Regions from separate parts of the Halomonas sp. 7T genome, predicted to be linked through region 1. Evidence: predicted binding sites of a transcription regulator. Region 1 holds the regulator's gene; each other region holds the start of a gene.
What was found. The regulator sigma-54, encoded in region 1, starts transcription at its own class of promoters, with help from an activator protein. The targets are predictions, from matches to a motif close to TGGCACNNNNNTTGCTNT.

Region 1 (10,432 bases):
CATTACGCACTAGCTGGCGCAATGTCTGGCGGTCGCCAGTAGGGTGCTCGGCAAGAAACAGGTCAACGCCGTCATCGCCTTCGTCGATTAAGCGGTCGCGCCATTTCTCAAGGCGATGAAAGGCATGGTCGCGCTGCTCTTTCTCTTGTTCAATGCCGTCAAATACCCCTTGAATAGCGACGAGGTCCTCTTTGCGAATAAGTTTGCCCACGTACTGCATGTGGCGTCGGCGCCCTTCATGGGAGCGAATGCGCGAGGTTTCCTCGATAGCCCGTAGCATGTCATCCGAGAGCGGAAAGCGCGCCAGTTCTGCGGGCTTCATGGCAATGAGTGTTTCACCAAGTGCCTGAAGTGCATGCATTTCTCGCTTTAGCTGAGATTTACTTGGGCGCTCTTCCTGTTCGTCACTATCGAAGGGTTCGGGGCGTTGCTTAGGCATACTAGAACTCACTGATCAGATTCGTTTGCAGCATTATATCAGCTGCGACAACAACATTGATTCGCCAATGTGATTCTGGCGAAAAGGAGGCCACAATATGGCACAGGCATTTGATGCAACCTCACAGCAGGCGCTGTTAACCACCCGCGCAGAAGAAGCGCTGGCGTTGGCCAAGCAACTCGGTGCCGATGCAGCCGAAGTCGGCGCCAGTGTCGATCAAGGCGTGGGCATCAGCGTGCGCCTAGGTGAAGTGGAAACCGTTGAACTTTCACGAGATCAGGGGATTGCCGTTACCCTGTATGTGGGCCAGCGCAAAGGCAGCGCCTCTTCGTCTGATGCAAGCAGTGCCTCTATCAAAGCGACGGTGGAAAAGGCCCTGGCGATTGCCCGATATACAGGGGAAGACCCCGCTGCTGGTTTGGCAGATGCTGGCCTAATGGCGACCCATCTACCCGATTTAAAAGTGCATTATCCCTGGGCGCTAACCACCGATGAGGCAATTGAAATAGCCCTGGCGTGCGAACACGCTGGCCGGAATGTGGCGGGTATTCATCAATCTGAAGGTGCGTCGTTCTCTAGCGGCGAAGGCGTGCGCGTATACGCCAATAGCCATGGTTTTTTGGGAACCCAAAAAGGCAGCAGCCACTCGCTCTCCTGCATGTTAATCGCCCAAGATGAAAATGGCATGCAGCGAGACTATGACTATACTTCGGCACGCAACCCGAACGAGCTTCGTGACCCTGAGAGTGTCGGCCGCGAAGCAGCTGCTCGCACACTTCGGCGCTTAGGCGCGAAACGTCCGCCAACAGGCACGTTCCCTGTGCTATTTGACCCAACGCTTGCTAGTGGATTGATTGGCCACTTGATGGGCGCATTAGCGGGTGGGTCGCTCTATCGTCAGGCGTCATTTCTATGCGATCGGTTAGGGACACCGTTGTTCCCAAGCTGGTTTAATTTAGAAGAGAAGCCAATGGAGGTGGGCGCTACCGCAAGTTCACCCTTTGATGGAGAGGGCGTTCAGACTAGAGATAATCGCTTTATTGACCAGGGAAATATCGCAAGCTATATGCTCTCGTCTTACAGTGCCCGCCGTTTAGGCATGCAGACTACCGCTAATGCTGGCGGTGCACGTAATATTCGGCTGAAGACCCCAGCCACTAGCCGGGAGGCACTGCTAAAGGAGATGGGGCGTGGGATTTGGGTGACCGAGTTGATGGGCCAGGGTGTTAATGGCGTTACCGGTGACTATTCAAGAGGGGCCGCAGGTTTTTGGATTGAAAATGGGGAGGTGCAGTACCCCATCGAAGAGTTCACTATTGCCGGAAATCTTAACAGCATGTTTGCGGGCTTGGTTGGCGTTGCTGATGATACAGATACCCGAGGCAGCATTCACACCGGCAGCTGGCTAATTGACGCCATGACCATCGCTGGCAGCTAGCGTCAGCAGTTAGCCGCTACTGATCCTCATCAAAGCGCGCATCGAACAGGCGTTGGATAGCCTCCAACGCCTGTTCAGCGTCCTCGCCCTCGGCAATGATCTTTAACTCGGTACCACAAGGGGCTGCTAGCATTAGCAGCGACATGATATTGGCCGCATCTGCCATCTGTTGCTGCTTATAAACGTAAATGCTGGCGGAATACTGCTGCCCACACTGGACTAGCTTAGTCGCCGCTCGCGCGTGTAAGCCGCGCTGATTGGTAAGGGTTAACGTTCGTTCTGGCACCCTGGTTCCTTTTTGCCGAGTGGTGTCGTCTTTGTTGGTGACGTACGCTTTAGACGTTATGGTTGATCATGTTTGATCAATTCTGAAGAGAGTTGCTTCGCTGGTTGCTCGCTAAGCGTGTATTGAAGTCCCAGTTCTCTGTGCCTTAGCTGCACTTCCCCTATGTTTTTTACGAGCCTTTGTGCAAGTTCTTCCACCATATAAACAGAGCGGTGTTGGCCGCCGGTGCAGCCAATGGCGACGGTCATATAGCTTCTCTGACTATTTTGGTAGGCAGGTAGCCACTTCTCTAGCCAGCTATAAATATCGCTACTCATTGCATCGACGATAGGATAGCTGTTGAGAAATGCCACAATCTTTGCATCTCGGCCGGTATATTGTCGTAATGTCGGGTCCCAATAAGGGTTAGGTAAACAGCGAACATCAAAAACAATATCGGCATCTAGGGGGACACCACGCTTATAGCCAAAGGACTCAAACGTAAGGGTGAGGCTATCACTATGCTGATGGGCAACTTGGTCAGTAATGCGGCGGCGTAAATCGTGCACTGACAAGCGAGAAGTGTCGATCATCAGATCAGCAAGGTCACGGATCTCTAACAGCGTTTCTTCTTCTTTATTGATCGCTTCCTCTAGCGTCATATCGCTATCACGAGTTAACGGATGGCGGCGCCGAGTGGCGGAGTAGCGTTCTAGTAAAACTCTGGCATCAGTCGTCAGGTAAATGACCTGGAAGCGAATATCCCGCTGCTTGAGCTCTTCAAGCAAAGATGGCAGTTGCTCAAGGGCAGTGGGCAAGTTACGGGCATCGATACTCACCGCTAAATGTGTACGCCCACCCTGAGCGCGCAGCTCGTCAACGAGAGAGCCAAGCAGCATGGCGGGTAAGTTGTCGATGGCGTAATAGCCTAGATCTTCTAGCGCTTGTAAGGCGATAGATTTACCGGATCCGGAACGGCCGCTAATGATCACCAGTTGCATAGATTTTCTCTTGGGCTGCCAAAAATAAGTGGGGCTTCAACAAAAAAGTCAGCAGCTAGCGTCGAAGTAGATGCTTAATGCGCGGTTTTTTCACGAATTTTAGAGGTGATAAGCTCAAGAAGCTCACGCTGGCTTTCGCTTTTGCGCAATTGCTGGCGCGTATCGGCCTCATTCATGATGGTGGCAACTTGCCCAAGCAACGCTAGGTGAGTGTCGTCGGCCTCTTCTGGTACTAATAAAACGAAGACCAAATCGACTGGATCTCCGTCGATAGCATCAAAATCGACCGGTTCAGCAAGTTTTAAAAAGCCAGCGATAGGCGCGGTGCAGTGCGGGCTTCGCGCATGGGGGATGGCAACACCGTTGCCTATCCCCGTGCTTCCCAGGCGCTCGCGACCGATTAAACGGCTAAAAACTTCCTGGCTATCAAGGCTAGGGGTATTTTGAGCAATAAAGGTGCTGAAAAATTCCAGCACCCTTTTTTTGCTGCCCCCGGGCACGTCGTAAAGAATGCGCTCCGGGGGAAGTATGGTTTCCAACGTCATTGAATTAACGCACGCCAGCGCCTTGGGCGCGAGCTTGTGCTTTTTCCTTGTGTTTAACGAGTTGACGGTCGATTTTGTCTGCTAAAGCGTCAATAGCAGCATACATATCATTGTCTAGCGCCTCGGCATGCAGGTCAGCCCCTGCTGCATGCAGCGTGCAGGCAGCTTGTTGGCGCTCTTTTTCAACAGATAAGGTCACTTGTACTGTCGTAATGTTGTCGTAATGTCGCTCAACGCGCGCTAGTTTTTCGTTGACGTAGTCACGCAAGGCGTCAGTCAGTTCTACATGATGACCAGTGATGTTTACTTGCATTGACGTGCTCCTTATCCATGGGACTGTACTTCGATTGTAACCCTTTTTGCGCTATTGCAAAGCCCTATAGCGGTGTTTCCTTGTTCGCTAACGTAAACGGCGCCGTTCACTGGAGGAGGGAATGCCCATTGACTCTCGATATTTAGCGACTGTGCGCCGCGCAACACTGATACCACCTGTTTCCAAAAGCGCTACCAAACGGCTGTCGGAGAGCGGCTTGCCGGGCGGCTCCTCTTGAACCAACTTCTTAATCCGTGCGCGGATGGCGGTGCTGGAGTGGCTATCGCCACCTTCCTGGCCGCTCACCTGGCTGGAGAAGAAATATTTAAGTTCAAATACGCCGCGAGGCGTATGAATATACTTTTGGGTGGTCACCCTGGAAATCGTGGATTCATGCATTTCCACGGCCTCGGCGATATCCGCTAGGATTAACGGCTTCATTGCCTCTTCGCCATGCTCTAAAAAGCCAATCTGGCGCGTGATAATTTCACGGCCCACCCGCAGCAGCGTGTCATTACGGCTGGAAAGGCTTTTAATCAGCCAGCGGGCTTCCTGCAGGTGCTCTTTAAGAAACTGGTTGTCTTGGCTTTTATCTGCACGCTTGATGAGGCTGGCGTAGTCTGGCTGAATGCGCAGCTTTGGCAATGCTTCCGGATTAAGTTCTAAGTGCCACCCTTCGTTGTCATGCCGTACGACTAAGTCTGGGGTTATGTAGCTATCGTCGCTATCGCCATAGGCACTGCCGGGACGCGGGTCAAGGCTACGAATAAGGCGAATAACGTCATCAAGCTGTTCATTGTCTAGACTCAACCGCCGCTTAAGCAGTCGTAGATCGTCTTTGCCTAACGCTTCAAGAAACTGGCGCACCAACCGTTTAGCGGGCACTAGAAACGGGGTTTCCTCTGGGAGTGTGGCGAGTTGAAGCATGAGGCACTCGCGTAAATCCCGTGCAAAAACTCCCGTGGGTTCGAATTGCTGCAAGCGCAACAGGGTATTTTCGACTTCACGCTGGCTTAGGCTATCGAGGCCCTGCGCTTTCAAGCCCTCACGGATATCGTTAAGCGGCTGGGTGAGGTAGCCGTTGGCATCTAGAGCGTCGATTAAGCTTTCGGCAATGGCGTGCTCTCGAGGCGAGAAGTCGGTCATAGCCAACTGCCAAAGGAGGTGGCCATGAAGGCTTTGGCCCGCTGCTTGACGCTCAAAGTCAGGCCCTTCGCTGGCACCGCCTACGCTGCCCATATCTTGGTAGGTATCTGACCAGTCACTATCAACAGACAGTTCGTTGGGGATGCTTTCGGCCCATTCTGTTTCTGGTGTTTCGGTGACTGCCTGCTCGCCAAATTCATCCTCTTGTTCCAACATGGGATTAGCATCGAGCGCTTGCTGAATTTCTTGCCGCAGATCGAGTGTGGAGAGCTGAAGCAGCGCAATTGCCTGCTGCAGCTGAGGTGTCATGGTGAGCTGTGTGCCGATACGCAGTTGAAGAGAAGCTTTCATGACCATCTGAGAACCACTCGTTAATCAGAAAGCTCCACCCTAGTGCGAGTTATCCTCTGGCGCAAGTGCAATAAGCATGCCATGAAAAGTAATTAGTCGGTAGACGCTTGTTTATAGGCGGAAATCAGCCCCAAGGTAAACATCGCGTACCTTCTGATTGTCGAGAATGGATTGCGGGTCGCCGCTGGCAATGATTTGGCCATCGCCGACGATATAGGCAATATCGCAGATATCAAGCGTATCCCGAACGTTATGGTCGGTGATGAGTACACCGATATGGCGCTGTTTGAGCGCACGTATAATCGTTTTGATATCACCAACGGAAATAGGGTCTACCCCTGCGAACGGCTCATCTAGCAGAATAAATGCAGGCTCTGTGGCCAGTGATCGGGCAATTTCAACGCGCCGACGTTCGCCACCGGATAGGCTCATGCCTAAATTGTCGCGGATATGAGTAATATGAAAATCCTCAAGCAACGACTCTAGGCGCTGTTCTCGCGTATCGCGATCGAGCTCCTTTCGAGTTTCAAGGATCGCCATGATGTTATCGGCAACGGAAAGCTTACGAAAAATAGAGGCTTCCTGGGGTAAATAGCCAATGCCTGCAATGGCCCTTTCATGCATGGGCGCACGAGTGAGGTCTAAATCATCGATACCCACGTTGCCAGCATCGGACTTTACCAGACCGACGATCATGTAAAACGACGTGGTTTTACCCGCACCGTTTGGGCCTAGCAGTCCTACAACGCTGCCTTGGGTAATTTCTAAGTTAATATCCTTAACTACGCGGCGGCGCTTGTAGCTTTTCGCCAAATGATGCGCGTAGAGCGTTTTTACCGGAGCAGCGTCGCTGGTTGCCATGGAGCTGGGGGTTGTCACAAATGAACTCCCTATTGCGAGGGCTGTAGGGTCATGCGTATGCGCTGAGACTCGCTTCCATCAACATCAGAGCGCGCCTGAACGACTTCTCGGTCGATGAAGTACTCTAGGCGTCCCCCTTGGAAACGGTCGCCTCGCTGAGTGAGCTCTGCTTGATCGATGAGCTCAACCCGGCGTTCAGCGACATGATAGATAATGCGGCGTGCCCAGCCTTCCATGGGTGTCTCTTCATCTTCAAGCTGATTACGCAGGTAAGCGCGCTCGCCTGTCGCGGTAGCTCGAGCGAGCTCGCCAGCATCATTACGCTGAATCTCGACGCGTTCTCCGCGAAGCTGCATTTCGCCCTGGCGGATGTTGACATTGCCGCTATAGACCGCCGTACCTGCGCGCTGGTCAAGATCTAAACGGTCAGCTTCAACTTCAACAGGGGCTTGTGTTGTTTGGGCAGCCGCCGAGAGCGGCACCGCTAAGGCTAAAAGCGCGATGCGGATTAAAGCGTTCATAGCGACTCCTAAGGCGCTTGAGTGGCGGGCGGATGGGTGCCCCGCACATTATCAGTTAATCGAACCTGGCTCGTGTCAAGCCACATATCCATACGTAAGGCACTGATTTGCTGCGGTGGCTGCTGAAGCAGTACCGGTGCCTCGCTCCATGCATGGCGAGTCATGCCGTTATAGTGTAATGACTCTGTATCCAGCTGCCAGCCTTCATCGGGTGCCAGCAGCCTTGCCGAACCCGTTAACGTGAGTGCGTGTGTGTCCGTATTGAGCGTGCCAGCGTTGGCGGTGGCTAGCCATTCCCTCTGTTCACTATCAAATATTGTCGCTCTGGGCGAGGTGGCTTGCGTTATGGCTTGCTGGGGCGTGTGAACTAGATAGGGCGTTATCAGCGATTGTTGAATCGCCCCGGTTTCGCCAAATAGGGTGATTTCAGCGTTTTCTAGCACATGCCCCGGCTCTTCGGCTTGAGCCTCAGGGTCTGGTGTGATGTCTTGTGGGCCGCGGGGGTCTATCCACACCAGCAGGGTACCCAGAGCTACCACCATCCCGGTCAGCCAGACGCGCTTTTTAACCCGTAGCGCCATTACGAATGCCTGTGCAAATAGGTGTCCATCACGGCATCCCAGTGGCCTTGGGACATCAGCAGCGTATCGCAGATCTCACGCACTGCGCCGTGTCCACCTAAGCGGTCGGTAATCCAATCCGCGTGGGTGTGCATGTAGTCAGGCGCATTGGGAACGGTAATGCCCACCCCAGAGCGCTTAATAGGTGCTAAATCTGGCAGATCGTCGCCGCAGTAGGCAACTTGCTCTAACGTGATATCCAGGCGCTGGCAGAGTGCTTTCAGCGTGACAAGTTTGTCTTCGCACCCTTGGTAGACATGCGTGATACCTAGCGACGCCGCGCGCTGGCTGACCATGGAAGAGTCTCGGCCGGTAATCAGCGCTACATGAATGCCTACGCGTTTTAATAGCTTTAGGCCGTGGCCGTCCTGGGTGTGAAACGCTTTAATTTCAATGCCGTCCGCTTGGAAGTAAAGGCGTCCATCCGTCAATATGCCATCGACATCTAGGGCCAGTAGACGAACACGACGAATGCGGTCAAGTAGAGCATCAGGTAGGGCCATAGAGCCTCCTTCAAGTGTTGAATGGCGATTAAATTACGCCGCTGGATAAAAGGTCATGCATATGTAGGGCGCCAATCGGCCGCTGCTGATCATCGACCACGGCGAGTGCGGTGATGCGGCTTTCCTCCATAATTCGGACTGCTTCTGCCGCCAGTATGTCTGGCCCAATGCGCTTGCCGGGCCGTGTCATGACCTCATCGACACAGATCTTTCGCAGGTCATGAAACTGATCGAGCGTGCGGCGTAGGTCGCCGTCTGTAAATACGCCGACTAAACGCCCTTCGCTATCGACAACGCAGGTGAAGCCTAAGCCTTGCCGAGTGATTTCCAGCAGGGCATCTCGTAACGGACTGCCCAGCGCCACTTGAGGCAGGCGAGCGCCATCATGCATAACGTCTCTTACGCGCAGTAGCAAGCGTTTGCCTAAGCTACCGCCCGGATGAGAGAGCGCGAAGTCTTCAGCGGTGAAACCGCGAGCTTCTAAAAGCGCGACGGCCAGCGCATCCCCGAGGGCGAGTGCTGCAGTGGTTGAGCTGGTAGGCGCCAGGTCAAGCGGGCAGGCTTCCCGTTCAACGCCACTGTCGAGGTGAGCATCGGCATGTTTGGCAAGCGTCGAACCGGGGCGGCCGGTCATACTCACCAGGGGAATGCCGAGCCTTTTAAGCAGTGGAAGAAGCGCAGTGACTTCAGCCGTTTCGCCAGAGTTGGAGAGGGCTAGTACCACATCGGTACGAGTGATCATACCAAGGTCGCCATGGCTAGCTTCGCCAGGGTGAACAAAAAAAGCAGGCGTGCCAGTGCTAGCAAGGGTGGCCGCTAGCTTGCCAGCAATATGACCAGATTTTCCCATACCGGTGACCACGACTCGGCCTTGGCAGGCAAGTATTAATTGACAGGCATGGTCGAAGCCCTCGTCAAGCTTTGCCTGAAGGCCCCCAATGGCGGCTTGCTCAATTTGCAGGGTGCGCAGTGCACTTTCACGCAGCTGGCTGGGGGTCGAGGGGGGCTTGCGCATGGTGCTGATCGTCTCTTTAACGTTTAGACATGAGTAAGCAAGAATAACATCTCGTTGCGCTTTAGAGGTAAAGCGCTTCATCGCTAAGTTGCTTAAAATAGTGAGATAGCCAAGTGCACAACATTGGGTTGCCGACAACCTGTGCGGCGGTTACTGCACGCTGTCACTAAAGATAGTGTTAGGATACGATGTTCGATAACATTTAGAAAACACTGTTTCTTTAACATTAAGTTTTCACTATGCAGTGCGCGGTGCTCTTATACTAATCCGCTATGATGCGGCGGCTTTGAAGGTTAATCAGCCTATGACAGATGTTCCCTTCATAGAAATTGAAGATTTGTACTTCTCCCGAGGAGAGCACGATATTTTCCGGGGGGTCAATATGACGATTCTGCGGGGAAAGGTGACGGCCATTATGGGGCCCAGCGGCACGGGTAAAACGACGCTGCTTAAGCTGATTGGCGGCCAGCTGACCCCTGACCGTGGGCGAGTGTTGATTGATGGTCAAGACGTTCATCGTCTGTCGCGGAAAGCCCTGTTTGCGCTGCGTAAGCGTATGGGGATGCTGTTTCAGAGTGGCGCGCTCTTTTCTGACCTTGATGTGTTTGAAAATGTGGCATTTCCCCTGCGGGTTCATACTGACTTACCCGATGCGATGATTCGTGACTTGGTGCTGCTCAAGCTGCAGGCCGTGGGGCTTCGCGGGGCGCGTCAGCTTTCGCCTGCAGAGCTTTCGGGGGGGATGGCGCGGCGTGTGGCTCTAGCCCGCGCGGTGGCGCTCGACCCTGAGTTGATCCTCTATGATGAGCCGTTTGTAGGGCAAGATCCGATCTCCATGGGCGTATTGGTGCAGCTGATCAAACGACTGAATCAGGCATTGTCGCTCACATCAGTGGTGGTCTCTCACGATATAAAAGAGACGCTAAGTATTGCTGATTATCTCTATTTGATTGCCGATGGGCAGGTGGTGGCACATGGTACGCCACAGACACTGGATACCAACCAGGATCCGCGCGTTAGCCAGTTTATCCATGGCGAGCCAGATGGGCCTGTGCCATTCCATTATCCCGCTGAGAGTTTCTATCGCGATATTCTCGGACAAGCTTCGGTTACAAGGGCAGGGTAAATGCAGTCAAAACTCAAGCAAAGCACCGCTTATATTACTCGCTTAGGTCGCAAAGGGTGTGATGCGATGGAGGCGCTGGGTCGTGCGGGCATTTTTCTAGCGCAGTCTGCTGTGGGCATTCCGTCTCGTGAGGGGTGGAGCCTTTGGTTAAAACAAGTGCACTTTGTCGGTGTGCTATCGCTGGCCATTGTGCTGGTGTCGGGCCTGTTTATCGGTATGGTTCTGGCGCTGCAGGGCTATACCATTTTGGTTGATTTTGGCGCTGAGCAGGCACTGGGCCAGATGGTC
Region 2 (10,432 bases), 1.3 Mb from region 1:
GATTCAAGCCGGTGGTAATAGGCAGGCGCTCAACCACTTTTACGCCGTCACGGGTTAGCGCATCTACTTTACGCGGGTTGTTGGTCATGAGTTTTAACGCAGTGACCCCCAGGTGGTTGAGCATCGGCACGCAGAGATCGTAGCGGCGCATGTCTGCTCCAAAGCCCAACTGTTCGTTGGCTTCTACCGTATCGGCACCCTGGTCTTGCAAATGATAGGCGCGAATTTTGTTGAGTAGCCCGATACCACGCCCTTCCTGGCGCAGGTAAAACAGTACGCCGCGACCTTCTTCGGCAATCCGCTTAAGCGCCTCTTGCAACTGGTAGCCGCAGTCGCAGCGCATGGAAAACAGTGCATCACCGGTTAAACATTCGGAGTGCACGCGCCCAAGCACCGGTTCGCCGCCGCTCACGTCGCCCAGCGTTAGCGCAATATGGTCTTTACCCGTGGCCTCGTCTTCGAAACCATGCATGGTGAATGTCGCCCAAGGAGTGGGCAGCCGAGAAGCAGCAATGAAGCGAATGGTCACAGGTTACCTCGCTGATTAACCAAACCAGTTAACCACACCAGTGTTGGCAAAGTGGGCGCATAGTTTACCAGGAAGCGGCGGCGGCCTCACCGTGCCGCCAAGATGACACGATTAATGCCATCACAGACGCCGCCATGCCTCCTATCTTCAAGTACAATTCCTATCTTCAGGTGCAAAGACTCCCTTACAATGCGGGCAAATTTCTTAAGAGCAAGTGTTTATGACCACCACACCTTTACAAAACGATCGTTTTCTTCGCGCGCTGGCTCGCCAGCCCGTTGACCGCACTCCAGTGTGGATGATGCGCCAAGCAGGCCGTTACCTGCCCGAGTATCGCGCCAGCCGCGCTGATGCAGGCAGCTTTATGGACCTGTGCCGCAACCATGACCTCGCCTGTGAAGTAACGCTGCAACCCCTTGAGCGTTATCCGCTGGATGCCGCCATTCTGTTCTCCGACATTCTCACCATTCCAGACGCGATGGGATTGGGGCTCTATTTCGAAACCGGCGAAGGCCCCAAATTCAGAAAAACCGTACGCACTCCCGACGAGGTGGCGGCATTAACGGTGCCCAACGCCGAGCGCGATCTTGATTATGTCATGCGTGCGGTCTCGACCATCCGCCGTGAGCTGAACGGCCGCATGCCGCTAATCGGTTTTTCAGGCAGCCCCTGGACGCTTGCCACGTATATGGTGGAAGGCGGTTCCAGTAAAGATTTCCGCCACTTAAAAACCATGCTGTACGACACGCCAGACACCATGCACCAGCTGCTGGATACCCTGGCACAGTCGGTCACTGACTACCTGAACGCGCAGATTCGCGCGGGCGCCCAAGCGGTGCAGATTTTTGATACCTGGGGCGGTGCGCTCTCAACCCCCGCCTACCTGGAATTTTCGCTGCGCTACATGGAGCAGATCGTCTCTGGATTGATTCGTGAGCACGATGGACGTCACGTGCCGGTGATTCTATTTACTAAGAACGGCGGCCAGTGGCTCGAACATATCGCTTGTGCCGGCGCCGATGCGCTGGGTATCGATTGGTCAACCGAGCTTTCCGACGCACGCGCACGGGTTGGCCATAAAGTGGCCCTGCAGGGCAACCTGGACCCCAACGTGCTGTTTGCCCGGCCTTCAGCCATCCGTGCGGAAGTGGCACGCGTGCTGGAGAGCTACGGACACGGCCCTGGCCACGTATTTAACCTGGGCCACGGCATCAGTCAGTTCACCAACCCCGATCACGTCACTGCGTTTATGGAGGCGTTGCACGATTTAAGCCCGCAGTACCATAAAGGCATTCCGGCCCAAACGAACGATTCGCGCCCAGGAGTAAAGTAATGAGCGATTTACGCGACGACCAGTGGTTTACCGAAGTGTTTGATAGCCACGGCAGCGCTTTCTCGCTGAAAGTCACCGAAAAGCTGCTGGATGTGCAAAGCCCTTACCAGCACCTGGAAGTCTATGCCACGGAGACCTACGGCAATCTAATGGTGCTCGATGGTTGCGTGATGCTGACCGACCGCGACAATTTCCTTTACCACGAAATGATCGCCCACCCGGCGCTGTTCACCCATCAAGACCCCAAACGCGTGGTCATTATTGGCGGCGGCGACTGCGGCACGTTAAAAGAGGTGCTGCGCCACCCCGGCGTTGAAAAAGTCACCCAAATCGATATCGATGAAGAAGTGACCAAGGCCTCCGAGCGCTTTTTCCCCTCGTTGGTGGAAGCCAACGGCGACCCGCGTGCCGAGCTGCTATTTGCCGATGGCGTGAAGTGGGTCGACGACGCTGCCGATGAGAGCATCGACGTGCTGATCATCGACTCCACCGACCCGGTCGGCCCCGCCGAAGGGCTGTTCAAAACCGACTTTCTGAAGCGCTGCCACCGCATTCTAAAAAGCGGCGGCGTCATGGTGCAGCAGAGCGAATCACCGCTTTACCACAGCGGCTCTATTATTCGCGAGCTGCGTAACGATATGCGCGAAGCGGGTTTTGATAGCGTGGCCACACTGCCCTTCCCGCAACCGGTGTATCCATCAGGCTGGTGGAGCGTCACTTTAGCCGGTAAAGCAACCAGCGTTGAACGCTTCCGTGAACAAGCTGCCGCTGAGCATGAAATGCCGCTACAGTACTACACAGGTGATGCTCACCGTGGTGCGCTATCGCTGCCGCCGTTTATGCGTAAAGCCTTCGCATAACGTCGCGTCTGCGAATAGCCAAGGCCGAGCATTGCTCGGCCTTTTTTATGCTGACGCATTCAGTGCTGAGGTTGTTTTACCCTTTCACGTTAAGGAATAACAAATGAAAACCGTTCGTTGGTTGGGAGTAGGAGTCGGTGTTTTAGTGCCTGCGATGGCCATAGCCAGCACGCTGGACACTGTTCAACAACGCGATAGCGTGCGCTGTGGGGTTAATGCCGCACAGCCTGGCTTTTCTTCGCTGGATGACGACGATCAGTACCGAGGCTTAGACACCGATGTGTGCCGTGCTATCGCGGCTGCAGTGCTGGGCGACGCCACAAAAGTAGATTTCGTACCGCTCGACTCGGTGGAGCGCTTTACCGCGCTGCAGTCGGGCGAAGTCGACGTGCTGTCACGCACCACCACCTGGACATCAAGCCGAGACACCACCCAGGGGATGCACTTCACCGGCGTGAGTTACTACGACGGCCAAGCCTTTATGGTCGCCAGCGACTTGGGTGTACAGAGCGCTAAAGAGCTCGATGGCGCGGCCGTCTGCACCCAGTCTGGCACCACCAGCGAACTCAACCTTTCTGACTACTTCCGCATTAACGGCATGACCTATGATGCCGTGGTATTTGATGCGCCCGAGCAGTCTATTGCCGGATTTGAGGCAGGCCGCTGCGACGTCTTAAGCTCCGATGCCTCCCAGCTCTATGCTCAGCGCATGCAGCTTGCCGACCCCAGCATGGCGGTTGTACTGCCTGAAATCATCTCTAAAGAGCCGCTTGGCCCCGCCGTACGCCAAGGCGATGATCAGTGGTTTAACATCGTCAAATGGTCGCTATTTGCCATGCTCAACGCTGAAGAGCTAGGTGTTAGCCAAGCGAACGTAGACGAGCAGCTCGGCTCAGAAAACCCCGACATAATGCGCCTGCTAGGACGCGACGGTGATTTTGGCGATGCCATGGGCATTGAGGCCGACTGGGCGTACCAAATCGTCAAACAGGTGGGCAACTATGCCGATATTTATGACCGCAACGTAGGAACCGCGTCAGATTTCAACATAGCCCGCGGCTTAAACGCCCTATGGAATGATGGCGGTATTCAGTACGCGCCGCCGATTCGTTAACTCGCCCCGTTTACGCGTTACAGCAAGGGTATCACCAATGCATTAGCGGCTGCGCACCAAAAAAGTGCGTGCGGTAGCTGCTAATGCACTTTTTTGCATCACAACTTTGGTAGGAAATAGTCCCTTTTTGCGTTGAAAAGCGCTGAATTTTGCCTCGTATCCTTTTTGGCATCTTCCTTGCTAGCTTTTAGTGTCATGCATCTGCATGCATAACGACATTAAATCGAGGAAGGGGAACAATCATGATGAACAAGAAACACTTGGTACTGCTGGCCTCCGCAGGTGCTATCTCGTTGGCTGGTGTCGCCACTGCCCAAGCGGATACGTTGGAAGATACCATTGAGCGGGGTGCCGTACAGTGCGGTGTCAGCGACGGTCTGCCAGGTTTTTCCGCCCCTGACGACGAAGGTAACTGGCAAGGGCTGGATGTCGACGTATGCCGTGCCGTGGCAGCGGCCGTTCTCGGCGATGCGAATGCGGTGAATTACATCTCCTTAAACGCTGTAGAGCGCTTCACGGCCCTGCAGTCTGGCGAAGTTGACGTTCTGTCACGCAACACCACCTGGACCACCACCCGTGACACAACGCTGGGCCTGAACTTCACCGGCGTTAACTTCTACGATGGCCAGGGCTTTATGGTCTCCCGCGATTTAGGCATTTCCAGTGCCTCTGAGTTGGATGGCGCCGCTATTTGTATTCAGTCTGGCACCACGACTGAGCTGAACTTGGCGGACTACTTCCGTGCCAACGGCATGGAGTTTGACCCCATCGTTTTCGATACCTCTGAACAAACCGTTGGCGGCTTCCAAGCTGGCCGCTGTGACGTTCTCACTTCCGATACCTCCCAGCTAGCGGCACTGCGCATTCAGCTCGACGACCCTGCGGGCGCTATGATTCTTCCCGACGTTATCTCTAAAGAGCCGCTAGGCCCGGTCGTACGCCAGGGCGATGACCTGTGGTTCAACATCGTGAAGTGGTCACTGTTTGCCATGATCAACGGTGAAGAGTACGGCGTGACCAGCGAAAACGCTGAAGAGATGCTCAGCTCTGATAACCCGGATGTTGCTCGCCTGCTGGGCCAAGATGGCAACTACGGTGAAGGCATGGGTCTTGAAGCCGACTGGGCTTACAACATCCTGAGCCAAGTAGGTAACTACGGCGAAAGCTTTGATCGCAACGTCGGTATGGGTTCTCCGCTTGAAATTGAGCGCGGTGTTAACGCCCTGTGGAACCAAGGTGGGTTCCAGTACGCTCCGCCGATTCGCTAAGCGTCTCGTTTGACCCCGGCCCGCCACCCTGCTCACGTCGCAATGTCTAGGGGAGTGGCGGGCCATTTGATTGACCGTCCGTATCGCGGAGACGCCTTCCATGTCTGTAAGCCCTAACACTCGCCCCGCTGGCCACAAGCCGCCGTTTTGGCGAGACCGCGCCAAACGTGCGCTTATCTTTCAGCTGATTCTGGTTGCCGCTGTGGCAGCTTTTCTGCTTTACATTGTCGGTAATGTCCAAGACAACTTATCCGCACGTGGTATCACCACCGGGTTTGGTTTCTTAGGCAACACCGCTGGCTTTGGGATCGTGCAGAGTCTGATCGACTACTCCTCTCAAAGCACCTATGGCCGCACCTTTTTTGTTGGCTTACTCAATACGCTGTTGGTGGGTGGTCTAGGGGTATTAGCTGCGACCATCATTGGCTTTATTGTCGGTATCGCCCGCCTATCGCCCAACTGGCTGCTTGCTAAGCTGGCAGCGGCGTATATCGAAACCTTTCGCAATATTCCATTGCTGCTACAAATTTTCTTCTGGTACTTTGCCGTGCTGCGCACGTTGCCAAGCGCCCGGGATAGCATGGCCTTTGGTGAAGCGATTTTTCTGAACGTGCGCGGCCTGTATTTACCTCAGCCACTGTTTGAGTCTGGCTTTGGCTTAATCCCAGTTACGTTCCTCATCGCCATTATTGCCAGCATTGCGCTGGTTATCTGGAATAAGCGTCGCCATGAAGCCACCGGTAAACGTCTACCGGCTTACTGGATCTCGTTTGCACTCATATTTGGTTTACCACTGTTAGTCCTCGTTGCCACCGGCGTGCCGGTGACCTGGGAAATGCCCGAACTGCGCGGCTTTAATTTCCGTGGCGGCATTACGGTCATCCCTGAGTTCCTTGCCCTTTGGTTGGCACTATCGATTTATACCGCTTCGTTTATCGCTGAAATTGTCCGCTCGGGCATTCAAGCGATTTCCCACGGGCAAACGGAAGCTGCCCAGGCGCTCAGCCTGCCGCGTAATCTGGTACTCCGCTTAGTGGTGATTCCCCAAGCGCTGCGCGTGATTATTCCGCCGCTGACCAGCCAGTACCTGAACCTGATCAAGAACTCGTCGCTGGCCACCGCCATCGGCTATCCCGATCTTGTCTCAGTGTTTGCCGGTACCACGCTGAACCAGACCGGCCAAGCCATTGAGGTCATTGCGATGACCATGGCGGTTTACCTAACCATCAGCCTGCTGGTGTCCATGTTTATGAACTGGTTCAACGCCCGAGTGGCGCTAGTTGAACGCTAGGCCGACGGTGAGGATGTTTACATGATTCATAATCAAACCATGATAGAGCAGCGGCCAGCCCCCAACAGTTCGGTTGGAGCGGTTGCCTGGCTCCGTGCCAATCTGTTCAATGGCCCCATCAATACCCTCTTTACGCTGATCGGGCTGTACATACTCTATTTGTTGGTGGTTCCCACCGTTCAGTGGGCGTTTCTAAATGCCGACTGGATCGGTACCACACGGGAAGACTGCTCACGGGAAGGTGCTTGTTGGGTCTTTATCAATGCCCGCTTTACCCAGTTTATCTACGGCTTATACCCCCGCGATGAAATCTGGCGTGCCAACATTGTCTTTGCGGGCTTCTTTACGCTGATCGCCTGGCTGGCAATACCCCGCCTACCCTTCAAGCGCTGGGTCGCTGTCTTTGCCTTAGTCGGCTTCCCCATCGCTGCCTATGTGCTGCTGCACGGTGGTTACTTCGACCTGCCACGCGTACCGACCCACCGCTGGGGCGGCTTAATGCTGACGCTGCTACTGGCTACCGTCGGTATGGTGGGCGCGCTACCCATTGGTATCGTGCTGGCGTTGGGACGGCGCTCCAATATGCCCATCGTGAAAAGCTTCTGCGTGGTCTTTATTGAATTTTGGCGCGGCGTGCCGCTAATCACCGTGCTGTTCATGGCCTCGGTCATGCTGCCGCTGTTCCTGCCTTCCGACATGAGCGTCGACCGCCTAGTACGTGCGCTGATCGGTTTGACGCTGTTCCAAAGTGCCTACATGGCCGAGGTGATCCGTGGTGGTCTACAGGCCATCCCGAAAGGCCAGGAAGAGGCAGCGGCGGCGCTGGGCATGACCTACTGGAAACGCATGGGGCTAATAGTGCTTCCCCAGGCACTGAAAATGATGATTCCCGGCATCGTGAATACCTTCATTTCGCTGTTTAAAGACACCACCCTGGTCATGATCATTGGGCTATTTGACCTATTGGGGATCGTGCAAGCGGCGCTGGCCGACTCACGCTGGCTGGGCTTTTCGCTGGAAGGCTATGTGTTTGCCGCCTTCATGTTCTGGATCTTCTGTTTCAGCATGTCGCGTTATAGCCAGTACTTAGAACGCAAGCTGCACACCGGCCATAAGCGCTAACGCCGCTTTTATTAACGATTTTTAGCAGGATAAAGACATGACTCAAGCAGCTTCCAACCTCTCTGATACCCGCACGTCTGACCTGATGGTTGAAATGCGCGGCGTTAACAAATGGTACGGCGATTTCCACGTGCTGCGGGATATCGACCTAGAAGTAAAACGTGGCGAACGTATCGTTATTTGCGGGCCGTCAGGCTCAGGCAAGTCAACCTTGATTCGCTGCATCAACCACTTAGAAGAGCATCAACAGGGCGATATCGTGGTGGGCGGCGTGCCGCTGACCCAAGACGTGAAGCGTATCGAGCAAATCCGCCGTAGCGTGGGCATGGTGTTCCAGCACTTCAACCTCTTTCCTCACTTAACAGTGCTGGAAAACTGCTGCATCGCCCCCATGTGGGTGCAAAAAAAGCCGCGCCGCGAGGCAGAAGAGATGGCCATGCAGTACCTAGAGCGGGTGCGCATTGCCGAGCAGGCGCTTAAGTACCCAGGCCAGCTTTCCGGCGGCCAGCAGCAACGGGTAGCCATTGCCCGCTCACTGTGCATGCACCCTGACGTCATGCTGTTCGATGAACCCACTTCGGCCCTTGACCCGGAAATGATTAAAGAAGTGCTGGACGTTATGGTCGAACTGGCCGAAGAAGGCATGACGATGCTCTGCGTGACACACGAAATGGGCTTTGCCAAAACCGTGGCTGACCGGGTGATTTTTATGGACCAGGGGCAAATCATTGAAGAGAACGCCCCTGAGCCGTTCTTCAACAACCCACAATCAGAACGCACCCAGCTCTTCTTAAGCCAGATTTTGGGACACTAATTGGGACACTAAGTAGAGCGAGGGGTAAGACAATGGGCCTCATTGCAGGCCCATTTTTGTATTGCATACATAGCTAACAACGCCAACGCATCGACATAAGAGAGACAATGTAAGATGGAAAAGCTATTTATCGACCGTGCCCCACAGCCGATTGCGCCCTTCTCCCACGCTTGCCGCGTCGGCGACTTGGTCTTTATTACCGGGCAAATGCCCACCGTACCCGAAACCAACGAAATGCTGCTGGGGACGTTTACCGAACAAACCCACCGCGTGATGCAAAACTTAGCGATTGTGCTGGAAGAAGTCGGCAGCAGCTTTGAGTACGTGGTTCAGTCACGGGTGTTTATTACCAACATGGGCCACTTTGACGAGGTGAATGGTGTCTACGCCAGCTACTTCGAGAAGCCACTGCCTACCCGCACCTGTATCGGCGTCACCGGCCTTGCCGGAGGCGCCGATGTAGAAGTGGATATGATTGCCTGGATTCCACCGGCGCAAGCCAGCGATTAACTCCCGAGTAAAGTAATGCTGGCCGGCTGCAGGGCAGTCTGCTCTCGGTGCTGCGTCAGCGGTTTATTGGCCAGCGCCGTGAGCAGTATTTGTAGTGGGTCGCCATGACTCACGACCAGTACCGTCTCGCCTTCACACTGCTGCTCTAGCGACTCAATCACGGCGCACATTCTCGCGGCGACGCTGCTGACCGCTTCTACCTGCCACTGCTGGTGATTCGCGCTCTGGGCATCGTGCGCCCATACACTTGGATAGTGGCTGTCAGCCTGACCATCCAGCTCGCCAAAGTAGCGCTCACGTAGCCGTTTTTCTTTCTCAAGCGTTAAACCAAACGCTGTAGCGACGCGTTCGGCGGTTTGTGTGGTGCGCAGAAAATCCGAGTGCACTACCTTCGTCGGCGCCTGCCAGTGCCACTGCGCAACGACACTCGATAACTGCTCTTCACCCGTAAGTGACAAACCAAAGCCGCTAAGCCCCCGTTCAGGCGAGCTAATAATGAGCCGCTGTTCATTCGCTTGGCTATGGCCATGGCGCATTAAAAGATAGCGGTTACGCCAATGGTAGGAGGAGGTGATGAAAGTGTTTGACATATCTTTGTCACAAATCCTAGATTGAAGAAGATCGTTTTCGAAAAATAAACATCTAGCGCTACAAATGTCCACTTGCGAAACACACGCCGAAGAAAAGAAAGCATCAAATTCAATAGTGGATAGCACCACACAAAAATAACGCACATAAGAGGCTAACCATGGAAACATCACGTTTCTGCAAGCGCCCGCTTGCTATGCTCGCGGCTGCATCACTGCTTCCCTTTGCCCTGCTCTCTACCCATGCTTTCGCAGAGTGCGAACGCGGTGATCTTGACACTATTTTTTGTGACGAAGATGGCGACATGGTCGCTGACCGGCCAAGCGATGAGTCCGAATGGGCCAACCCCGACACGCTTATTTTTGCCTACACGCCTGTCGAAGATCCTGCCATTTATTCGGATATTTGGCAGCCCTTTATTGATCATCTATCTGACGTCACAGAGCGCGATGTGCGCTTCTTTGCGGTTCAATCTAACGCGGCCCAGGTAGAAGCCATGCGCAGCGGACGCTTACACATTGCAGGCTTCTCAACTGGCCCAACCCCCTTTGCGGTTAACTTGGCAGGTGCCGTGCCCTTCGCCCTGATGGGGTCCGATGATGGCCAGTTCGGCTACACCCTGCAGCTATTTACCCACGTAGATTCAGATATCGAGAGCTTGGAGGATCTAAAGGGAAAACGGGTCGCCCACACCTCACCAACGTCTAACTCCGGCAACTTGGCCCCGCGTGCCCTGCTGCCTGAACTAGGCATCACGCCTGAAGAGGATTACGACGTGGTGTATTCCGGCAGCCACGATCAATCGATGCTTGGCGTCGTTGCGCGCGACTACGACGCAGCACCGGTGGCTTCTGAAGTGGTCGAGCGGATGGCGGCCCGCGGCCTTTACGATGAGGAAGATGTGCGCCTGATTTATGAATCAGACCGATTCCCCACGACGTCTTATAACTATGCTCATAACTTACACCCGGATCTTGTAGAGAAAATCGAAGAAGCCTTCTTT
Region 3 (10,432 bases), 1.3 Mb from region 1:
ATAGTTGGCAAACGCCTGAACGGTAGGAAGGCGACCCGCCCGAGCGACCTCTACCCCCACTCTGGAAAGCTCAATCCCCGCCTGCTGTGCCAGCACTTGAGGATTACGCTCGATCGCCTGCTCAACCCAGTAATCACGGCTGCTGGGAGAGGGCAACTCAACGGGCATATCGCCCAACGCATCGATGGTGGCATAACGGCGTCCCGTCAGTTGCTCAAGCACTTCGAAGGCCACCTGGAGATTACTTTCAGCGGCAATACGGTCGGCTCGAGACTGGTCAAAACTCGCCCGCGCCTCTTCCACTTCGGTAATCGCGATCAGCCCGACCTCAAACTGCTCACTGGCCTGCTCTAATTGGCGGCCAATGGCACGCTCTTGGGCTAAGCGTGCGTCTAACACTTCATGAGCACGCAAAATGTCAAAATAGGCACCCGCCACATCAATCAACAATTGCTGCTCGGTGGCCGCTAACAGGTACACCTGCTGGTCAATTTGACGCTCTGCTTGGTTTACTTCTTGACGGGTGACCGCGTTAAACAGAGCCTGCGTGGCTTCCAGTGACAGCGACGCTGTATTGAAGTTGTCCTCACTTCCACCTACGCCTGGGGACGTTGGATCGGTAATCCCCCCAGCCCTGGTCGAGGTTTGGCTTTCATACTGGCGGTTGTGAACCACGTTACCCGACGCATTGACCTGCGGCAGTAAACCGCCGCGCACCACATCTCGTGACGCTTCAACACTGGAAAACTCAGCGCGTGCCGACGCCAGCGTCGCATTATTGCTGATCGCATCACGCGTGATGGTAACCAGGTCTGCCGCCTGGGCAGGCAGCACAAAGGAGGACGTAAGCACTGCTAACAGCAGGGGACGAAAAGGGGCATTGACTGCCCAGTGTGCCAGTCGCATGGGGTTGCCTCTAGGTGTCAGCGTAGGATGGCGCAACACATATGCCATTCAGAAGGAGTGGCATTATAGTTACATTCATGTATGTATGCCAGACTTGAACTTCGCGCATTTATGTGGACAAACGGCCTGTCAAGCTTGCACCCCTTTACCTTAGCCCAAAGCGCCATGAGCAGGCACCCTTTTAGCTGCTGGCTAGCGAAAACCCCGAGGGTCAACTCCCCATTTCTGCAACCTAGAAGAGAGCGTGGTGGGTTTGAGACCCAGTAGCTCAGCGGCCCCGCCGCCGCCCGATATCTTGCCATTGGTGATAGCAAGTGCCCGCAAGGTGTTATCTCGCTGCCGTTGGCACAATGCCTGCTCTGTCATAAGGATGTCTGCCTGCGTAGTAGGCTGCTCTTCCTCAACACTGTGCGGAGTATTTTGCACCGGCGACTCTGCTAGCAGATCATCAAAAGAGAGTCGCCGATTCTGTGTAACAATCACTTGCCGCTCGATCACATTCTCAAGCTCACGAATATTGCCTGGCCAAGGGTAGCGCTGCAGAGTCTCCAGTTGCGCTGGCGGTATGCGTACGCCCGGCTTATTAAACTTGAGGCAGGCGCGGTGTAAAAAGTGTCGTGCCAGCAGCGGCACGTCTTCAATCCGTTTGCGTAGCGGCACCGAATCAATCGGAAACACATTCAGGCGGAAATAGAGGTCTTCACGGAAGTGGCCTTCGTCGATCATGTCTCGCAGTTCACGGTTGGTGGCGGCAATCACCCGCACGTCGACTTCGCGCGTGCGATTATCCCCCACGCGCTCAAACTGCTGATCCTGTAGCACTCTTAGCAATTTACTCTGCAGTTCTAAGGGTATTTCACCTACTTCATCTAAAAATAGCGTGCCACCGTGGGCCAGCTCAAAGCGCCCGGTTCGATCCTGAACCGCGCCGGTAAAAGCACCTTTCACATGGCCGAAGAATTCACTCTCAAAGAGGTCCCGGGGAATCGCCGCACAGTTCACGCGAATAAGCGGCCGGTCGCTGCGTGTGCTGCCCGCATGAATGGCGCGGGCAATCAGCTCTTTGCCAGTACCCGACTCGCCGCTAATCAGCACGTTAGCGGTTGTGGGTGCGACCATCTCAATCTGCTTGATTAGCTTTTCCACCGCAGGACTATTTCCCACAATATTGCGGTGGTTCAGCTCGGCTTTAATCTCTTCTTGAAGGTATTCGTTTTCCAGCTCTAAACGCTGCTTGAGTGATTCCACTTCCGCCAGCGCATCACGCAACTGCTGCTCTGCACGCTTGCGCTCGCGGATATCACGAAACAGCACCACGGCCCCCACTAACCGGCCCATCTCAAAAATAGGTGTAGTGGTGTACTCCACCGGAATCGCTTCGCCGTTTTTGTGCCAAAACACTTCATTATCGACATGATGTACTTGGCCGTCGCTAAAGGAGGCATGAATCGGGCACTGCTGCACGGGGAAGTGGCTCCCATCAGCATGGGTGTGGTGGAACATTAAGTGGGCATCGTGGCCCACCATATCTTCCGTGCTCCAGCCCAAAATGCGTTCGGCGGCGGGATTTACAAAGGTGGTTTTGCCATAAGCATCCAAGCCATAAATGCCCTCACCCGCGGCACTAAGAATCAGCTGGTTTTGCTTTTCAATCTGCTCAAATACCTGCTCAACACGCTGCCAGCCCACCTCTCCCTGGCGATGCTGGCGCCCCAGTTCCGCTTTTGCCCGCTGCTGTTCGGCTTTATGGCGATCAATCAGGGTTAATAACAGCTGCCCTGAGCCCTCAATGCGCTGGGCGTAAACCTCCACTCGGTAGGGCTGGCGCAGCATATCGAGTATTACCAAATCATCTGACCATGCCGTTTTTTGTACCAGCGCCTCATCGGTAAAGCTGACCCATAGCGGCAGTGATGCGCTTAGGCGATGGCTAAACGGGGCTGCTAATGGCTGGGATTCAATGCAGAGCAACTCGCAGGCGGCGTGATTGGCGGATAACAGCCTATCGATGTAAGGGTCTATAAGGATCATCGCCAAGGGAGAAAAACGCCCCATCAAGGCGGTGGCCGAAGCGTGAGTGGGTGCTTGCTCATACATTGGCATCTATCTCATGGATCAAAGGGGGCTGTTTAATAACCATTCAATTCCCACGCCACTTACGATTTTCCGTCAATAAAACAACGAAATATCGTTATTTACGATTTTTCGTTATGCCTCACGCCTACTAAAACGCTTGCTAATAATACGAATTAAATATTTAAAAACAGATAGTTACCTAAAAAACACAAAAGTTGGCACACAAATCGCAAAGACATGGGTAGCGCCGCACGCTTTCGTTCTTTTCGCACCAAGACGGCGCAGCCAATTGTTTTTTGCTCCTGTGAGGTGAACGTCCATGAAAGACAATAACGACCACAGCAGTCTCGGCAATCCATTCGATCACCGGCAATCACTGATTCATGGACGACACTGTGATTGTCACGACTGTCAGCCGACGGCGAAATCGATGACCACCCCGGCACAGGCAAGCGCCTCTTCGGTGCCAACCGACAGCGACGCGATGATGGACCGAATGGTCGAAAGCGCCCTGGTACGCGGTATGTTTGGTCACAGCGACATGCATCGGCGTCAATTTATGAAACTAGTCGGCGGCGGCACTGCCGCTGCAGCGCTCGCCAGCCTGCTGCCCATGGATGCCATTAAAGCAGCGGTTAAAGAAGATTTAGGCCCGCTGGAAAAAACCCAGTTAAACGTGGGTTTTGTGCCGATCACCTGCGCCACGCCCATCATTATGGCGCACCCTATGGGCTTTTATCAGCGCTATGGCCTGGATGTCTCGGTGATTAAAACCGCAGGCTGGGCGGTCGCGCGGGATAAATCGCTCAACGGTGAGTATGACGCGGCCCACATGCTGACGCCGATGCCGCTGGCCATGACCTTAGGCGCAGGCTCTAACCCCGAGCCGTTCATCATGCCCGCCGTAGAGAACATCAACGGCCAAGCCATTGTGCTGCACAACGACCACATCGATAAGCGCGATCCGCAGCAGTGGAAAGGCTTTATCTTCGGCGTGCCGTTTGAGTACTCCATGCACAACTTCCTGCTGCGCTACTATGTGGCCGAACACGGTCTTGACCCCGATCAGGACATTCAGATCCGTGTTATTCCGCCCCCCGAGATGGTCGCCAACCTGCGCGCGGGCAATATAGATGGTTTCCTATCGCCCGACCCGTTTAACCAACGGGCCGTGTTCGAGCGCATCGGCTTTATTCATCTGCTGACTAAAGAGATTTGGGACGGACACCCCTGCTGCGCCTTTGCCACCAGCGCCCGTTTTGCCCGTGAAAACCCCAATTCCTACGGCGCCCTGCTGCGGGCAATCATCGATGCTACGCAGTACTCGTCCGACCCTGCCAATCGCTCGGAGATCGCCGAGGCGATTGCCCCGACGAACTATCTTAACCAGCCCGTCACGGTCATTGAGCAGGTACTAACCGGGCGCTTCGCCGACGGCTTAGGTGGCGTGCAGAACGTACCCGATCGCATTGATTTCGACCCCTTCCCCTGGCACTCCATGGCAGTGTGGATCCTGACTCAGATGAAGCGTTGGGGGTATATAGAAGGCCATGTGGATTACCAGCAAATTGCCCGGGATGTGTATCTCGCGACCGATACGCAAACGGTCATGCGCGAGCTGGGTTATGACGCCCCCGAAGAGACCTCGCGCAACTACCAAATCATGGGCAAAACCTTCGATTACACCCAACCCGAAGCTTACGTCGAAAGCTTTGTTATTCGCAGGAGCTAACCATGGATCGCACAACCACCGAGTGGAACATCAGCCTAAATATGCGGGCCAGCGTGCTCGCGGTGCTGATTTTGCTGTTAGGCCTGGGCCTCTGGGAGGGCCTTAACCAAGCGCCCATGTTAGGAGGCGGTGAGGAGCTTAGCGCATATGAGCAGCTGCTCGCGGGGACTGAAGAGAGCGCCAAAGTTCCCCCGCCCTCCGAGATTCTGGTACGCGCCTGGGAAGAACTGTCCAACCCTTTCTACGATGCCGGGCCTAACGACAAAGGCATTGGCATCCAGTTGGGCTACTCGCTCTACCGAGTGCTAGCCGGGTACCTTCTAGCCGCTGCAATCGCCATACCGATTGGCTTTTTAATCGGCATGTCGCCGCTGATGTACAAAGCGCTGAATCCGTTTATTCAGGTGCTGCGACCCATTTCACCGCTGGCTTGGATGCCGTTAGCACTGTTTATTATTCGCGACTCTGAAGCATCGGCGATCTTCGTGATCTTTATTTGCTCAATATGGCCGATGCTGCTGAACACCGCCTTTGGGGTCGCTGGCGTCAGAAGCGATTGGGTTAACGTCGCCCGCACCCACGAGCTTTCATCGCTTAAAACTGCCTTCAAGGTCATTCTGCCTGCCGCCGCGCCAACCATCTTGACCGGCATGCGGATCTCCATTGGCATCGCCTGGCTGGTTATTGTGGCCGCCGAGATGTTAGTAGGCGGTACCGGCATTGGCTACTACGTGTGGAACGAGTGGAACAACCTGGATCTGACCAGCGTGATTTTCTCGATCTTGATGATCGGTGTCGTTGGCATGCTACTCGACATGTCACTGGCCTATGTGGCGCGCTTTGTGACTTACGCGGAATAAATGCGAAGAGCACGTAAAGAGAGCGACCACAAAGAATATGGTGAGGAGTTACTAATGAGTCACGCTTTTGTCGAAGTTCAGCAAGCCGCCAAGCGCTTTCCCGGCGCGAGTAAAAACGCACCGCCGCTAACGGTTTTTGAGAATGTTAGCTTCCAGCTACAAAAAGGCGAGTTCGTTTGCATCATCGGCCACTCAGGCTGTGGCAAGTCAACCATTATGAATGCCCTGGCTGGGCTGGATCAGTTCTCTGATGGCTCCATGGTTATGGAGGGCAAAGAGATTAATGGCCCTGGTCTTGAGCGCGGCGTGGTGTTTCAAAACTACAGCCTACTGCCGTGGCTTTCCGCTCTGGAAAACGTTCGCTTTGGGGTTCGCGCCCGCTGGAAAGCCTGGAGCGAACGCGAAGTTACCGAGCACAGCATGCAGTACCTGGAGATGGTTGGCCTGAAGGAGGTGGTTAGCCGCAAACCTTCACAGCTATCAGGCGGTATGCGCCAACGGGTCAGCATTGCTCGGGCCTTTGCCACCAAGCCAAAGCTTCTGCTGCTAGATGAACCCTTCGGCGCCCTGGACGCGCTGACACGCGGGGTCATTCAGGATGAGCTGATCAAAATTTGGACCCAGGATCAGCAGACCGTCTTCATGATCACCCATGATGTTGATGAAGCAATCCTGTTAGCCGACCGCATTTTCTTAATGACCAACGGCCCTGAAGCCCGCATTGCCGAAGCGGTTGAAATCGACTTACCACGCCCGCGCAATCGCGCCGAAATCATCAAGCACCCCCATTTCTACAAGATTCGTAACTACTTGGTCGATTTTCTGGTTAACCGCTCAAGCACTCTGCGCGTCCAGGAAAACGAACCCAAGGGCTTGCTCTACCCCACGTCGGTTAATCCGGTACACGCGGAGGCAGCGACCGAGCCACCCACTAACCCGCCAGAGGCAGCGCCTGCCGCTGAGCAAGAAGAAAAGTTAGTTAAGTTCACACCTAAGGAGGTTCGTCATGGATAAGCTTGAGATGCGTCATACCCTGCTCGCCGCCAAAGCGCGCAAAAAAATGAGCTGGGACGATATTGGTAACGCGGTCGGCATGTCGCCAGTCTGGGTGGCCTCTGCCTGCTACGGCATGAACAGCGCCAGCGCAGATGTGGCGCATAAACTCTGCGACACGCTGGACTTAGAGAGCGATGTCGCCGAGGCCTTGGTGGCCTTCCCCACCAAGGCATGGGACGAAGCCATACCACAAGACCCGTTCGTCTATCGCCTGTATGAAGTGGTTGGGGTTTACGGCGACACCTTAAAAGACGTGGTGCAGGAGAAGTTTGGCGACGGCATCATGAGCGCCATCGACTTCACCATGGAAGTCGACAAAATCGAAGACCCTAAAGGAGACCGAGTCCTGCTGACGCTAAACGGCAAATTCCTGCCCTACAAATCCTGGTAACGCCTAAGTTAGCGATAAACACCTCAGCGAATCGGCTGGGGTGTTTTCGTTTCTATCCTAACAGGGGCATCACCTCTAAACCCCTTGGCCTTTATTCACCTATCATTAACACTGCTAGTCTTCAGGTAGAGTCTCTCAATTTAAGGGCGTATTGATATGTACAAGCTTGCGTTTTTTGTGCCCGTTGAAGATGCAGCAAGTGTTAAAGAAGCCGTGTTTGAAACCGGCGCTGGCCGGATAGGCGATTATGAAGCCTGCTGCTTTCAAACGCGCGGCACTGGACAATTCCGTCCGTTAAACGGCGCAGATCCTCATATTGGTCAAGTAGGAACGCTTGAAACCGTGGAAGAGTATAAAATCGAGCTGGTATGCGAGGATGAGCTGATTAAAGCAGCCATTGCAGCGCTAAAGCTGGCTCATCCTTATGAAGAAGTGGCCTACGATGTCTGGCAACTTGCCGATCTTTAAGCGCTTAAGCGCTACCGAAATAGCGCTCTCGGTCTTCGGGCATAATGGTACTGCTATGCAGCGGGTAATCTGTGCCTTGAGGGGCTGAAACGTTTTTACGATCCGCTACGTTTTTGCGATCTGCTTCTTTTTTACGATCTGCATAGTAGTGCTGCAACGTACGCTCTATCGTGGGGAAGGCCAGCGCATCCCAGGGAATTTCATGCTCTTCAAATAGCGCCACTTCCAGGCTCTCTGGGCCTGCACTAAAGCCGCCTAGTAAGTCAGCAAGAAAAATCATATACACTTGATTGATATGCGGCAGGTCGATCAGTGTGTACAGCTCGCCTAAGTTAACCTCCGCAAAGGCTTCTTCCCAAGTTTCCCGCATGGCGGCTTGCTGGGTGGTTTCAGCGTTTTCCATGTAGCCCGCTGGCAGTGTCCAGTACCCCTTGCGCGGAGCAATCGCTCGTTTACACAGCAGCACTTTTGAGCCACTGATGGGCAACGTACCCGCCACAATACGTGGGTTTTGATAGTGAATAGTGCCGCAAGCATCGCATAAGTAGCGAGAGCGGTCGTCACCTTCGGGAACAGCAAAACGGACTTTTTCACCACACTGACTACAAAAGTTCATCGCGTTTTCTCTAGGCTGAGGGAATTGGCTTCAACAAGCTTGACGTTGATCACTGCGGCTGGGTAAAAGGGAACAAAGCAAATGGAACCCCTATGTTAGAGACTCTACGTAAACAGCTGCAACAGCACACGCCTCAACGCTTAGACCACGTTTCGCTTCCTGAAGCGGCTGTCTTACTGCCGATTGTTGAACGTCCCGCCCCAACGCTACTTTTTACCCGCAGGGCAAGCCACCTAAGCACCCACAGCGGCCAGGTCGCGTTTCCTGGCGGTAAGCGCGAAGCGGGCGATACCGACCTCTACGCCACCGCCCTACGGGAAGCAATGGAAGAGATTGCGTTAGCGCCAGGGCTAGTGCAACCCCTGGGACGGCTGTCGGATGTGATTTCTCTTCACGGTATTCGCGTGACGCCCTGGGTGGGTATCATTCCTCCTGATTTACCGTTGGTAGCAGACCCCTCCGAGCTAGATGTGATTTTCGAAGTGCCGTTAAGCCACTTTTTAGACGACAAACGCACCCATACCGACGTCATTACCGTCGACGGCGTTACCCACTATGTACCTAGCTACCATGTGGATGGCCATGTCATCTGGGGATTGTCAGCGATGATGCTAGTAGAGCTATTGGCCGAGGGGTTTGGTATGCCGATTAACCTCCATCAGCGCCCGGTTGGCGCATTGCGTCACTATCCTGAGAGAAGCAGCCGACCCCTCAAGGCAGCTCACACCTCTGGTACGAGAACCCCCAAATGATCGCAGCTGACATTTCTTCCCCGACCGTTTTTGAACCTGCGGCACATAAAGCGCTCGTGGAAGCACTGGTTGAACAGGGCTGGTACGTCGGTACCCAAGTGATTGATCCAGCGCTTTGCCAAGCCCTGCACCGCGAACTGCTGTACATGGCCGAGCACGACGCGCTTAATGAAGCAGGCATTGGTCGCGGGCAGCAGCACCACCTTCGTAAGGATATCCGCGGCGATGCGATCCACTGGCTGGATCGTGAAAGTGAAGCTCAGCGCCTCTATCTCAATGCCATGGGAGAGCTACAGCAGTCGCTTAACCAAGCACTGTTTCTCGGCCTGTTTGAATACGAGGCACACTTTGCCCACTACCCGCCTGGTGCCTTTTACCAGCGCCATTTGGATAGTTTTCGCGGCCGCGCTAACCGTGTCATTTCCACCGTCGGCTACTTAAACCCACACTGGCCCAGCGATGGCGGCGGTGAAATGGTCATTTATCACCCTGATGACCCAACGCATGAGGTAGCGCGTGTGATACCCGAAGCAGGGACCTTCGCCTGTTTTTTATCCGACTCTATTCCCCATGAAGTGCTACCCACTCAGCACCCCCGTGCCAGCATTGCGGGATGGTTTAGGCGTAACGCCTCGCTGGGGGGTGTGCTGGACCCGGCGCGCTAAACCATGCCACAGCCTCATGAAAAAAACGCCGCGCTATACCGTAAAGTAGCCGCACTAGAAGCGCGCAATGCGGCGCTGGAAGAGGAGAAGCGCCACTACCAGTGGCTAGCAGAGAGCACCACCGACCTCATTTCCCGCCACGCCCGTGATGGTACGTTTCTATACGCCTCTCAAGCGGCGCGGGATTTATTAGGTTATGAACCCGACGAGCTGATCGGCGTTTCCGCGTACCAACTTTTCCACCCTGCCGATCTAGACGACCTGCTCAGTAAATCTCCCCAGGTTTACTACCATGATGGTTTTTACCAACAGACCTACCGGTTTCGTGCCAAAGCGGGCCACTACGTCTGGTTTGAAACCACCAGCCGCACCCGGCGTGATGGCACGACAGGTGAATTGATCGATATTTTATGCGTGTCGCGGGATGTTGGGCGGCGAATTCATGCTGAGGCCACCCGAGAGCGCTTAGCCCAAGTGGTAGAATCCACTACCGACTACGTGCTTTTTTTAGGCCCCAATCAACAAATCTTTGGTGCCAATGAAGCTGCTCGGCGCTGCTTTGTGTTACCTAAAGATGCTATGCAGGTCGCACTTAATCAGCTCTATCAGTCGGACTCTCTTAGCTTACTCAAAGAAGTTGTTTTTCCTGCTGTGGAACGTTACGGCTCCTGGAGCGGCGAACTGGAAATGCGCGGCGCAAGCGGGCCAGTTCCCGTTTTAAGCGTGGTACTTGCTCACCGAAGCCGGGGAGCGGAGCCCGGCCATTTTGCACTGATCAACCGCGATATCAGCGTTCGCAAAGCCGCCGAAGCCCAGGCACGGCGACATCAGGAGCAAATTGCTCACGCTAACCGTTTAGCAGCGGCTGGGGAGCTGGCCTCCAACATTGCCCACGAAATCAACCAGCCCC

Region 2: the regulator sigma-54 is predicted to act here: its motif matches at 4,003-4,020, upstream of LOS15_RS15250 (amino acid ABC transporter substrate-binding protein).
Region 3: the regulator sigma-54 is predicted to act here: its motif matches at 3,199-3,216, upstream of LOS15_RS10165 (CmpA/NrtA family ABC transporter substrate-binding protein).

What each region holds. Positions count from the first base shown of each region.
Region 1 is NZ_CP087112.1:877,203-887,634, forward strand. Features, by position in the region: gene yjgA (ribosome biogenesis factor YjgA) at 1-439, opposite strand, end outside; gene pmbA (metalloprotease PmbA) at 537-1,877, shown strand; gene LOS15_RS03970 (HPr family phosphocarrier protein) at 1,894-2,163, opposite strand; gene rapZ (RNase adapter RapZ) at 2,220-3,143, opposite strand; gene ptsN (PTS IIA-like nitrogen regulatory protein PtsN) at 3,218-3,688, opposite strand; gene hpf (ribosome hibernation-promoting factor, HPF/YfiA family) at 3,693-4,001, opposite strand; gene LOS15_RS03990 (RNA polymerase factor sigma-54) at 4,089-5,504, opposite strand; gene lptB (LPS export ABC transporter ATP-binding protein) at 5,610-6,359, opposite strand; gene lptA (lipopolysaccharide transport periplasmic protein LptA) at 6,389-6,880, opposite strand; gene lptC (LPS export ABC transporter periplasmic protein LptC) at 6,889-7,461, opposite strand; gene LOS15_RS04010 (KdsC family phosphatase) at 7,461-8,003, opposite strand; gene LOS15_RS04015 (KpsF/GutQ family sugar-phosphate isomerase) at 8,032-9,018, opposite strand; gene LOS15_RS04020 (ATP-binding cassette domain-containing protein) at 9,323-10,144, shown strand; gene mlaE (lipid asymmetry maintenance ABC transporter permease subunit MlaE) at 10,145-10,432, shown strand, end outside.
Region 2 is NZ_CP087112.1:3,241,520-3,251,951, reverse strand. Features, by position in the region: gene ribA (GTP cyclohydrolase II) at 1-472, opposite strand, end outside; gene hemE (uroporphyrinogen decarboxylase) at 750-1,862, shown strand; gene speE (polyamine aminopropyltransferase) at 1,862-2,722, shown strand; gene LOS15_RS15255 (amino acid ABC transporter substrate-binding protein) at 2,826-3,836, shown strand; gene LOS15_RS15250 (amino acid ABC transporter substrate-binding protein) at 4,079-5,104, shown strand; gene LOS15_RS15245 (amino acid ABC transporter permease) at 5,205-6,395, shown strand; gene LOS15_RS15240 (amino acid ABC transporter permease) at 6,417-7,517, shown strand; gene LOS15_RS15235 (amino acid ABC transporter ATP-binding protein) at 7,603-8,331, shown strand; gene LOS15_RS15230 (RidA family protein) at 8,446-8,841, shown strand; gene LOS15_RS15225 (histidine phosphatase family protein) at 8,838-9,431, opposite strand; gene phnD (phosphate/phosphite/phosphonate ABC transporter substrate-binding protein) at 9,590-10,432, shown strand, end outside.
Region 3 is NZ_CP087112.1:2,176,714-2,187,145, forward strand. Features, by position in the region: gene LOS15_RS10155 (TolC family outer membrane protein) at 1-906, opposite strand, end outside; gene LOS15_RS10160 (sigma-54 interaction domain-containing protein) at 1,099-3,003, opposite strand; gene LOS15_RS10165 (CmpA/NrtA family ABC transporter substrate-binding protein) at 3,302-4,714, shown strand; gene ntrB (nitrate ABC transporter permease) at 4,717-5,574, shown strand; gene LOS15_RS10175 (ABC transporter ATP-binding protein) at 5,629-6,588, shown strand; gene cynS (cyanase) at 6,581-7,021, shown strand; gene LOS15_RS10185 (NGG1p interacting factor NIF3) at 7,178-7,489, shown strand; gene LOS15_RS10190 (NUDIX hydrolase) at 7,494-8,105, opposite strand; gene LOS15_RS10195 (CoA pyrophosphatase) at 8,198-8,857, shown strand; gene LOS15_RS10200 (2OG-Fe(II) oxygenase) at 8,854-9,522, shown strand; gene LOS15_RS10205 (ATP-binding protein) at 9,526-10,432, shown strand, end outside.